Regions from separate parts of the Rhizobium sp. BK112 genome, predicted to be linked through region 1. Evidence: predicted binding sites of a transcription regulator. Region 1 holds the regulator's gene; each other region holds the start of a gene.

Region 1 (2,200 bases):
ACGTTTTGCCTTGGAAGATTGTCGGATTCGGCCTCGATCTGGTGATCGCCGTCGCCAAGACCGTGTCCGGCTGGGGTGGCGACATCGGCATCGGCCGCTTGCCCGCCTGGTATTTCGCGGTCGCCGTGGCAGGCTTCCTGCTGCTGACGCTGCTCCGCACTCGGCTGCGCCATATGGGCACGTCGATCATGTCAGTCGCAACGCTCATCCTGCTGCTTCTGCCGGTTCCCCGGCCGCCGGATCTGGTGATTTCGGAAGATGGCAGTCTCGTCGCGGTCGTCGAGGCGGCGGCAATGGCCTCCAACCGTGAAAACCCGCCGGATTTCATCTTCGACCAATGGCAGCGCGCGCTGGTCCTGCCGGCGCATGACCCGCCGAAGATGCTGGATGGTCCTGCTGTCCCGCCAGCGGGAGAGGACCGCCGCGTCAAGCTCTCCCGCGATCAGCAGAACGAAGCGAGGGCGGCGATGCGGGCGGCTGCAGCCGGCGGTGACGCAAACCGCTTTTCCTGCGTCAAGAAGGCCTGGTGCATATCAAGGCTTGGCAACGGTCATGTGGTCGCCGTCATCGACAACGCCGCCTATCTCGCTCCGGCCTGCGATGCGGCCGATATCGTGGTAACGTCGGTCCGCCTGCGTTTCAACAGCTGCCGCTCAGGCGCGACGCTCTTCACCGGCGAGACGTTGCGCCGGACCGGTTCCGTCGAGCTGCGGTTCGCGGAGGCCGGCATGGAGGTCACAACCGCATTCGATGATCTGTGGCGGCCATGGATCCGCCATCGCGCCTATGACTGGCGCAGCAACAGCTTTGTCGAAACCGGCCTGCAGGGTGTCAGTGATAGCGGCGAATAAGGCCGACGAGTTTGCCCTGCACCTTGACGCGGTCTGGCCCGAAGATCCGGGTCTCGTAAGCCGGGTTGGCCGCTTCCAGCGCGATCGAGGCGCCCTTGCGGCGGAAGCGTTTGAGCGTCGCTTCTTCGTCGTCGACGAGAGCAACGACGATGTCGCCAGGGCTTGCGGTGCTGCCATTGCGGATGATCACGGTGTCGCCGTCGAAAATGCCGGCGTCGATCATCGAATCACCCTTGACCTCCAGCGCGTAGTGTTCACCGGAGCCGAGCATATCGGCCGGAACGACGATGTCGTGGGTGTTGTTCTGGATTGCCGAGATCGGAACGCCGGCGGCGATCCGGCCCATGACCGGCACGGAGACTGAGTTGCCATTGTCGGCGACGGGTTTTGCAGGAGCGGGAGTGGCGACCGGCTGGGGCTTGCCCAGGCTGCCCTCAATGACGCTCGGCGAAAAGCCGCGCCGGGGCTGGATGCTGGGGCTATAGGCCTCCGGAAGCTTGATGACCTCGAGTGCGCGGGCCCGGTTCGGTAGGCGGCGAATGAAGCCACGCTCCTCGAGCGCAGTAATCAGCCGGTGAATCCCGGACTTCGAAGCGAGATCCAGGGCGTCCTTCATTTCGTCGAAAGACGGCGGAACGCCGGATTCCTTCATGCGCTCATGAATGAAGAGGAGAAGCTCCTGTTGTTTGCGCGTGAGCATCGACGTTGTGACCCCGTGATTGAAACAAATCCAGAACAGACACTATATGTTCCATATGTGTTCCGCAAGTAGCTAAATTTCCGTAAAACTTGGCGCCAACTCGTTGAGATTTTTATTTTCATTCGCCGGATTGGCCGACAAGTCTTGCCTTGCGCGGCACTGTCGCACATCTCTGCCGTGTGAGGAGAGGGGATACCATGAACGAGCATTCCGCCAAACCACGCCCGCTGGATCATGTCGTGCTGCCGGTCGTCAATATCGATCTGGCGCGCGAGAGGCTCGGCAAGCTGGGCTTTACCGTTGCCGCCGATGCGCGTCATCCCTTCGGAACGGAGAATGCCTGCGTCTTTTTTGCCGATAAGACCTATCTGGAGCCGCTCGGGATTGCGAGCGTTAGGGAAAGTGAAGCATCGGCGCGGCAAGGCAATGTCTTCACCGCCCGCAACCGCGCCTTCCGATTCCGCTGCGGCGAGGAAGGGCTTTCGGCGGTGGCCTTCGGCAGCGAGGATGCCGATATCGATCATCGGAATTTCGTCGGCGACGGAGCGAGCGCCGGCGAGATGCTGGCGTTCAGCCGGCCGATGACGATGCCGGATGGTTCTGAGAGCATTGCCGGCTTCAGGCTGGCCTTTGCCGGCGACCTGCGCGC
Region 2 (2,200 bases), on a different contig from region 1:
TCATTCAGCGTCTCGTGTCGCAAGTCCTGATATATCTGAGTGCTGATACGGGAGAAGCCCAGGCCTTTCAAATGGTTTGACAGCCAGAGCACGGCTTTTCCCCGCTCCGTCGCCGGGTCTTCTCCGCCGCCGACCAGATGAACCGGCATATCGCGCGGCAGCCGGTCGAGATGGATTTTCTGCGGTCCGCGGAAGGTCAGCTCGAAGAGATCGAGCCAGAGAGAGACCGACGCGTCGAAGCCGCAAAGCGGATCGGCGACATATTTGTCGACTTCATCAGGTCTGTGCGACAGCCAGTCGAACTCGGTGCGGCGGCCGGGAATGGATTTGCCCCAGGCGCCGAAGGTGAGCTTCGGCAGCAGGCCGCTCGGCACGTCGGAGCCCTTCAGCATGCGCTCGGCCAGCAGGATCGCCTGGGCGGCGCGGCCGGCGAGGCCGACGGCGAAATTCGAATTCCAGACGGCGACGGCGTCGAAGTCGGCCGGAGCGGTGACGGCTGCATTGAGGGCGATGAGGCCGCCCATCGAATGGCCGAAGAGGATGATCGGCAGGCCGGGATGGCGGGATGCCGCATGGCCGCGCATGGCGATGAGGTCGCCGATCACCCTTTCGACGCCACCTCGTCGGGCGAAGCGGCCGATCGGCGCATCGGGCGCCGTCGTTTCGCCGTGGCCGCGGTGATCATGGGCATAGACATGATAGCGGCGCGCCGCCATCGTCTCGGCAAAGGCGCGATAGCGTTTCGAATGTTCGGCGAGGCCATGCGATATCAACAGGATGCCGCGGGCCGGACCAGCAGCTTCAGCATGGTGATAAGCCAGCGACGCCCCCGCTACGGCGAGCTTCTGCGTTTCAGCAAACATATGGATCCTCCCTGCGGCAACAGACCAGATTGCCTGATAAAAGCAACATGGGGGTTTGGTTTATCCGATAACAAAATACGACGTTGCTGCGATTCAGGGTTGCGCCCGTTTGAGCTTCATGCTTATTTGTTCCCGTATTGTTCTTTTGGGGGTTGAAATGAGCAGCATGCAATTGCGTACCCTGGCGTTTGCCTTGTCGATGGTTGTTTCCGGCGCCGCTACGGCCCAGGAGGGCGGTGGGCGCACCCGTTTCATTCTGGCGGCGAGCTGGCAGCCCACCTTCTGCCAGACGAACCAGAAAAAGGCCGAATGCGCGACGCAGGCCGTGGAGCGCCATGATGCGACGAACTTCTCGTTGCACGGGCTCTGGCCGATGCGCCAGGATTATTGCGGTGTCAGCGCCGACCAGAAGGCCGCCGATAAGGATGGCAACTGGAACACATTGCCGGAGGTCGTGCTTTCGGCCGAGACGAAGACGGCTCTGGCAAAAGCGATGCCCGGCACGCAATCCGGCCTGGAACGGCATGAATGGACGAAGCACGGCACCTGCACGAAAATGAGCGCGGACGACTATTTCGGCGTCGGCGTGCATCTGGTCGGCGCGCTCAACGCCTCGGCGGTGCGCGAGCTCTTCGCCGCCAATATCGGCAAGCCTGTCAAGGCCGAGGCGATCAAGGCGGCTTTCGACAAGAGCTTCGGGCCTGGCGCCGGCGACCGCGTTAAGATGAGCTGCCGGCGGGCCGGCAATATCCGGATGATCAGCGAGCTGACGATCGGGCTTTCGGAAGCCGCCGGGGCGGTATCGGCGAAAAGTGCCGGGCTTGCCGATCTGATCCAGGGCGCGGGAAAAACCTCCTTCGGCTGCGACGAAGGTGTGGTCGACGCTGCGGGCTTTTGACCGGAAATCCGGAGTAAACCGGGTTTCGGCGTTGCCCGCAGGCGCTGTTTCGCCTACATAGCGGCACAATCGAAGTTTCCCGCCCGGAGCAGCGCAGTATGGCACGTCAGTTCATCTATCATATGTCCGGCCTCAACAAGGCCTATGGCAACAAGAAGATCCTGGAGAACATCCATCTTTCTTTCTACCCCGATGCCAAGATCGGTATCCTCGGACCGAACGGCGCGGGTAAATCCACCGTGTTGCGCATCATCGCGGGCCAGGACAAGGAGTATACCGGCGAAGCCTGGCTCGCCGAAGGTGCGACGGTCGGCTACCTCGAGCAGGAGCCGCACCTCGATCCCAACAAGACGGTGTTCGAGAACGTCATGGAGGGCGTTGCCTCGAAGACGGCGATCGTGGATCGCTACAATGAATTGATGATGAACTATTCCGACGA
Region 3 (2,200 bases), on a different contig from region 1:
TTGATCGCTTCGCCGGCAAAGGCCGGCGCCCGGTTCTTGAGCTCGGTGACGAGGCGCATCGCCACTTTCGGACCAACGCCCGGTGCGCGGGAGACGGCGGCGCGGTCCTGTAGGGCGATCGCATTGGCAAGTTCGCCCGGCGTCAACGTCGACAGCACGGCGAGTGCCACCTTGGCGCCGACGCCCTGGACGCTCTGGAGCAGGTTGAACCATTCCCGCTCCAGCGCGCTCATGAAGCCGAAGAGCTTCAACTGGTCCTCGCGCACATAGGTCTCGATGAACAGCACGCAGGCCTCGCCGGCCGAGCCGAGCTTGGACAGGGTGCGGGCCGAACAATGGGCGACGTAGCAGACGCCGTGCACATCGACGAGCACATAGTCTTCGCCGATCTCGTCTATGGTGCCTTTCAGCTTGCCGATCATGGGTCGCGGTCTCTCAGCAGATGGGAACAAGTCAAGTATAGATTAACCGGCCAGTGCCTGGCGCATCCTGTTACTGCCGCGATTATGCGCGTGGCAGATGGCGATCGCCAGGGCGTCGGCAGCATCGTCGCCCTTGAATTCGACTTTCGGCATCAGGATCTTCAGCATCATGTGGATCTGGTGCTTTTCGCCATGGCCGACGCCGATGACGGCCTTTTTTACGGCGTTCGGGGCATATTCCGAAACCGGCAGGCCGGCACGCGCCGGCACCAGCATGGCGATGCCGCGGGCCTGGCCAAGCTTCAAGGTCGCCACCGCATCCTTGTTGACGAAGGTCTGTTCGACGGCGGCTTCATCCGGCTTGTAGCTATGGACAATCTCCGCCAGGCCGTCGTGCAATTGGCAAAGGCGGGAGGCAAGGTCCATGTCGCCATCGGAGGTCACGGTTCCAGACGCGACAAACCGCAGGGAATTGCCCAGCGTGTCAATGATTCCCCAGCCGGTGCGGCGAAGTCCGGGATCAATACCGACAATGCGAATCGTATTTTGCATGGTTCAACCTATAGCGATCGCGAAATAAGTGCCATCGATATGTGAACAAAACAAAAACACTCCCGGATTTAGGCCCCGCTATTTACCGCGAATTAAAACAGATGCCCGAATTCTAGTCGTCAATACGAGAGGGGCGTCTTTTCACGAAGATTAAGCCCCCGATGTTCTGTTTACAGGTCAGTCGATCGGGCATGCGCTGCATGCCAGGCCGGCAAGCGCGTTCAGAAGGGGTTCGTCGTACATGGCACAGAGATTTCAATCCCTGTCCTTCAAGGTCATCGTCACATTCATTCTGCTGACCGTGCTGTCGATCGCGGTCATCGACGTACTCGCCTATTTCGCCAGCAGCCGCATCTCCGACGAGCAGGCGCTGAAGGCCAAGGAAAGCGTGCTGATCTTCCGCGGCGACATGCTGCAGGACCAGCTGGCGCAGCTTGAAAACCAGGCCAACTCGATTGCGCGCATCGAGGCGCTGCAAATGTCGATCACCAGCCTGAAGAGCGGCTGGAAAACCATCGAGAAGACCTCGGGCGACGCTCGTGCCGAGCTGAAGAAGGTTTTCATATCGAACAATCCCAACCCGGCCGACCAGCGCGAGAAGCTTATGAAGCCGGAAGGGCCGAGCGGCTTTTATTATTCGAACCATGAGAAGACGCAGGGCGAAGTCGCCCGCGACCTCGAGGATACCGCCTTCAGCGACCTGCTGATCGCCGATCTCGAGGGCACGGTCCTCTATTCCTATAAGAAGGAGGACGATTTCGCCGAGAACCTGAAGTCGGACGCCTGGAAGGCAACCGGCGCCGGCATCGCTTTCGCCAAGGCGATCGAGAATACCGCCAAGGCGACCGATGATGCCGCGCCGACAGGTTTCTCCGGCCTTCGCGTCGATGCCGGCAGCGGCAAATCGGCGATCTTCTATGCCGTGCCGATCATCAAGCTCGGAGCGGCCAAGGGCATCATCCTCTTCAAGGTGCGCGACGACATCGTCACCGGCATCCTTGCCAAGGGCATCGTCCAGGGCAGCACGGCACGGGCGGCGATCGTCTCCGGCGATGGATCGGCTATCGGTCTCGATGCGGCCGGCAAGCTTGCCATGCTCGATGCCACACCCTTCACCTTCATCCAGAGCGCACTTGCCAGTTCGGCGATGACGGTTGCCGATTTCAACCGGGCGGATGGTGCCGCCCGTGCCTATGTCCGCGGCATCGACTATCGCGGCGACCGCT
Region 4 (2,200 bases), on a different contig from region 1:
GGCTGAAGTCGGCATACTTGATTTTGAGCGTCACCGTCTTGGCGCCGATTTCATTGGCCTCGCAATAGCCCCATACCTTTTCGATCAGCGACTGAAGCCCGTTGCGCGCGAGTTCATAAGAATGGATGTCGGCAGAGAAAGTGTCCTCCGCACCGACGGATTTCCGCACCCGGTCCGGTCTGACCTGACGATTGTCGATGCCGCGGGCGATCCCGTAGAAATACGGTCCCGACTTCCCGAAGTGTTCGACGAGGAAGTCGAGCGTTTTCTCCTTCAGGTCCGCTCCCGTGTCGATCCCGAGCCGATGCATCTTCTCGGCCGTTGCCGGTCCCACGCCATGGAATTTCTTGATGGGAAGCTGTTCGACGAAGGCGGGGCCGTTCTTGGGGGTGATGACGGCCTGGCCGTTCGGCTTGTTGAGGTCGCTTGCCATCTTGGCCAGAAACTTGTTGTAAGAAATTCCCGCCGACGCGTTGAGCCCCGTCGCCGCCTTGATCCTCGCTCGGATCTCTTCGGCGATCTCGGTCGCAATCTCCATGCCCTTCAGGTTGTCGGTGACGTCGAGATAGGCCTCGTCGAGCGACAGTGGCTCGATCATCGGCGTGTATTCGGCGAAAATCGAGCGGATCTGCAACGACACGGCTTTGTAAACATCAAAGCGCGGCTTGACGAAGACAAGGTCCGGGCATTTCCGCTGGGCGGTCACCGAAGGCATGGCGGAATGGACGCCGAATTTGCGTGCCTCGTAGCTGGCGGCCGCCACGACCCCGCGGGCAGCAGGACTGCCGACAGCAACCGGCACACCTCGCAGCTCCGGATTGTCGCGCTGCTCGACCGATGCGTAGAAGGCATCCATGTCGACATGCACGATCTTGCGCGGCCGTTCGCGGTTGTCTTCGCCTGTCATTATCTAGCTTCCATCAGCAAGACCATCACTCAAACATGGGAAGTGTGCTCCACACTTGTCACCTCGCGGCGTCTGCATCCGCTCGCAGCCCATGGCCATGCGCCGGCGGATTTCCGCGAAGGTGACGCTTGCGCCAAACGCTTTGACCAACAGTTTGCGCTCATGTGTACAATGGCGATCGCAGATATGGCATATGAGTTCGACCACCGGGACCTGGTGATCTTGCAGTCTCGCGATCGTATCGTCCACAAGCCGCGTTCGGCGCATCCAAAAATATTCCTGTCTCAACATCCGATTGAATCCGCTGGCGATTTTTATCTTTTGTACCGGCGCTCAACTTCAGCGGGTCATATGCGCATTGACTCATTTATCTCTTCGGAACAAATACAGAACATATTGCTGTTACTCAAGCCGAAAACGGGTTGCCCGAGATCATGAAGTCAGCCGTCGCCCCAAACGCCGTCCTCGACGGGCTGCGCGAGCAGATCGCGCACCTTGAAGGCGCCGGTCGGCGCAGCCGAGGCGTTTTGCCTTTCGGTGTCGCGCAGATCGACGAGCGGCTTCCGGGTGGTGGATTGGCCTATGGGGCGCTGCACGAATGCGCCGGCGGCGGGACCGGCACCGTCGACGGGGCGGCCGCCGCCCTGTTCGTGGCCGGGATTGCCGCTCGCACCAAAGGCAAGGTCGTCTGGTGCCTGACACGTCCTGACCTGTTCTTCCCGGCCTTGGCGCAGGCGGGTCTTCATCCGAACCGGGTCGTGTTCGTCGAGTCCGACAAGGAGGAGGACGTCCTTGCCAATATGGAGGAGGGCCTTTCATACGGCGGCCTCGGGGCGGTGATCGGCGAGATCGTCCGGCTGCCGATGGCCGCGTCCCGGCGGCTGCAACTCGCAGCCGAGAAGAGCGGCACGATGGCGCTTGCAGTGCGGCGGTGGCGACGGCAGACCGAGGCCAGCGACTTCGGCCAGCCGACGGCGTCGACCACGCGCTGGAGGGTGAGCGTCATCCCGAGCGAGGAACTGCCGGTTCCGGGCGTCGGGCGGGCGAGATGGCTTCTGGAACTGATGAGGGTGAAAGCGGGTGAGTGCGCCGAGTTCGAAGTAGGAGCCTGCGATGCCGAGGGTCGTATCGATATTTTTTCCCGATCTGGCGACGGACAGGATCAGGCGGGCCGATCCCGCCATTCCCGTTGAGGAGGCGATCGCCGTCATTTCGAAGAGCGGTTCCAAACGCTGGGTGTCGGCCGCCGATCCCGCGGCCAGAAAGGCTGGCGTTCATGTGGGCATGCCGGCC

Evidence for each region. The regulator LexA, encoded in region 1, represses DNA repair genes until DNA is damaged. The targets are predictions, from matches to a motif close to TGTTCNNNNTGTGTTCNG.
Region 2: a site for LexA is predicted at 991-1,008, ahead of FHT75_RS02560 (ribonuclease T2 family protein). Genes of this name have one in related genera too.
Region 3: a site for LexA is predicted at 1,016-1,033, ahead of ruvC (crossover junction endodeoxyribonuclease RuvC). Genes of this name have one in related genera too.
Region 4: a site for LexA is predicted at 1,284-1,301, ahead of FHT75_RS30930 (ImuA family protein). Genes of this name have one in related genera too.

What each region holds. Positions count from the first base shown of each region.
Region 1 is NZ_JACHYZ010000005.1:182,492-184,691, reverse strand. Features, by position in the region: gene FHT75_RS16285 (ComEC/Rec2 family competence protein) at 1-851, shown strand, start outside; gene lexA (transcriptional repressor LexA) at 832-1,551, opposite strand; gene FHT75_RS16275 (VOC family protein) at 1,749-2,200, shown strand, end outside.
Region 2 is NZ_JACHYZ010000001.1:540,994-543,193, forward strand. Features, by position in the region: gene FHT75_RS02555 (alpha/beta fold hydrolase) at 1-863, opposite strand, end outside; gene FHT75_RS02560 (ribonuclease T2 family protein) at 1,021-1,761, shown strand; gene ettA (energy-dependent translational throttle protein EttA) at 1,860-2,200, shown strand, end outside.
Region 3 is NZ_JACHYZ010000007.1:71,488-73,687, reverse strand. Features, by position in the region: gene ruvA (Holliday junction branch migration protein RuvA) at 1-422, opposite strand, end outside; gene ruvC (crossover junction endodeoxyribonuclease RuvC) at 465-974, opposite strand; gene FHT75_RS19875 (methyl-accepting chemotaxis protein) at 1,216-2,200, shown strand, end outside.
Region 4 is NZ_JACHYZ010000016.1:97,861-100,060, forward strand. Features, by position in the region: gene dinB (DNA polymerase IV) at 1-907, opposite strand, end outside; gene FHT75_RS36070 (hypothetical protein) at 911-1,174, opposite strand; gene FHT75_RS30930 (ImuA family protein) at 1,342-2,100, shown strand; gene FHT75_RS30935 (Y-family DNA polymerase) at 2,021-2,200, shown strand, end outside.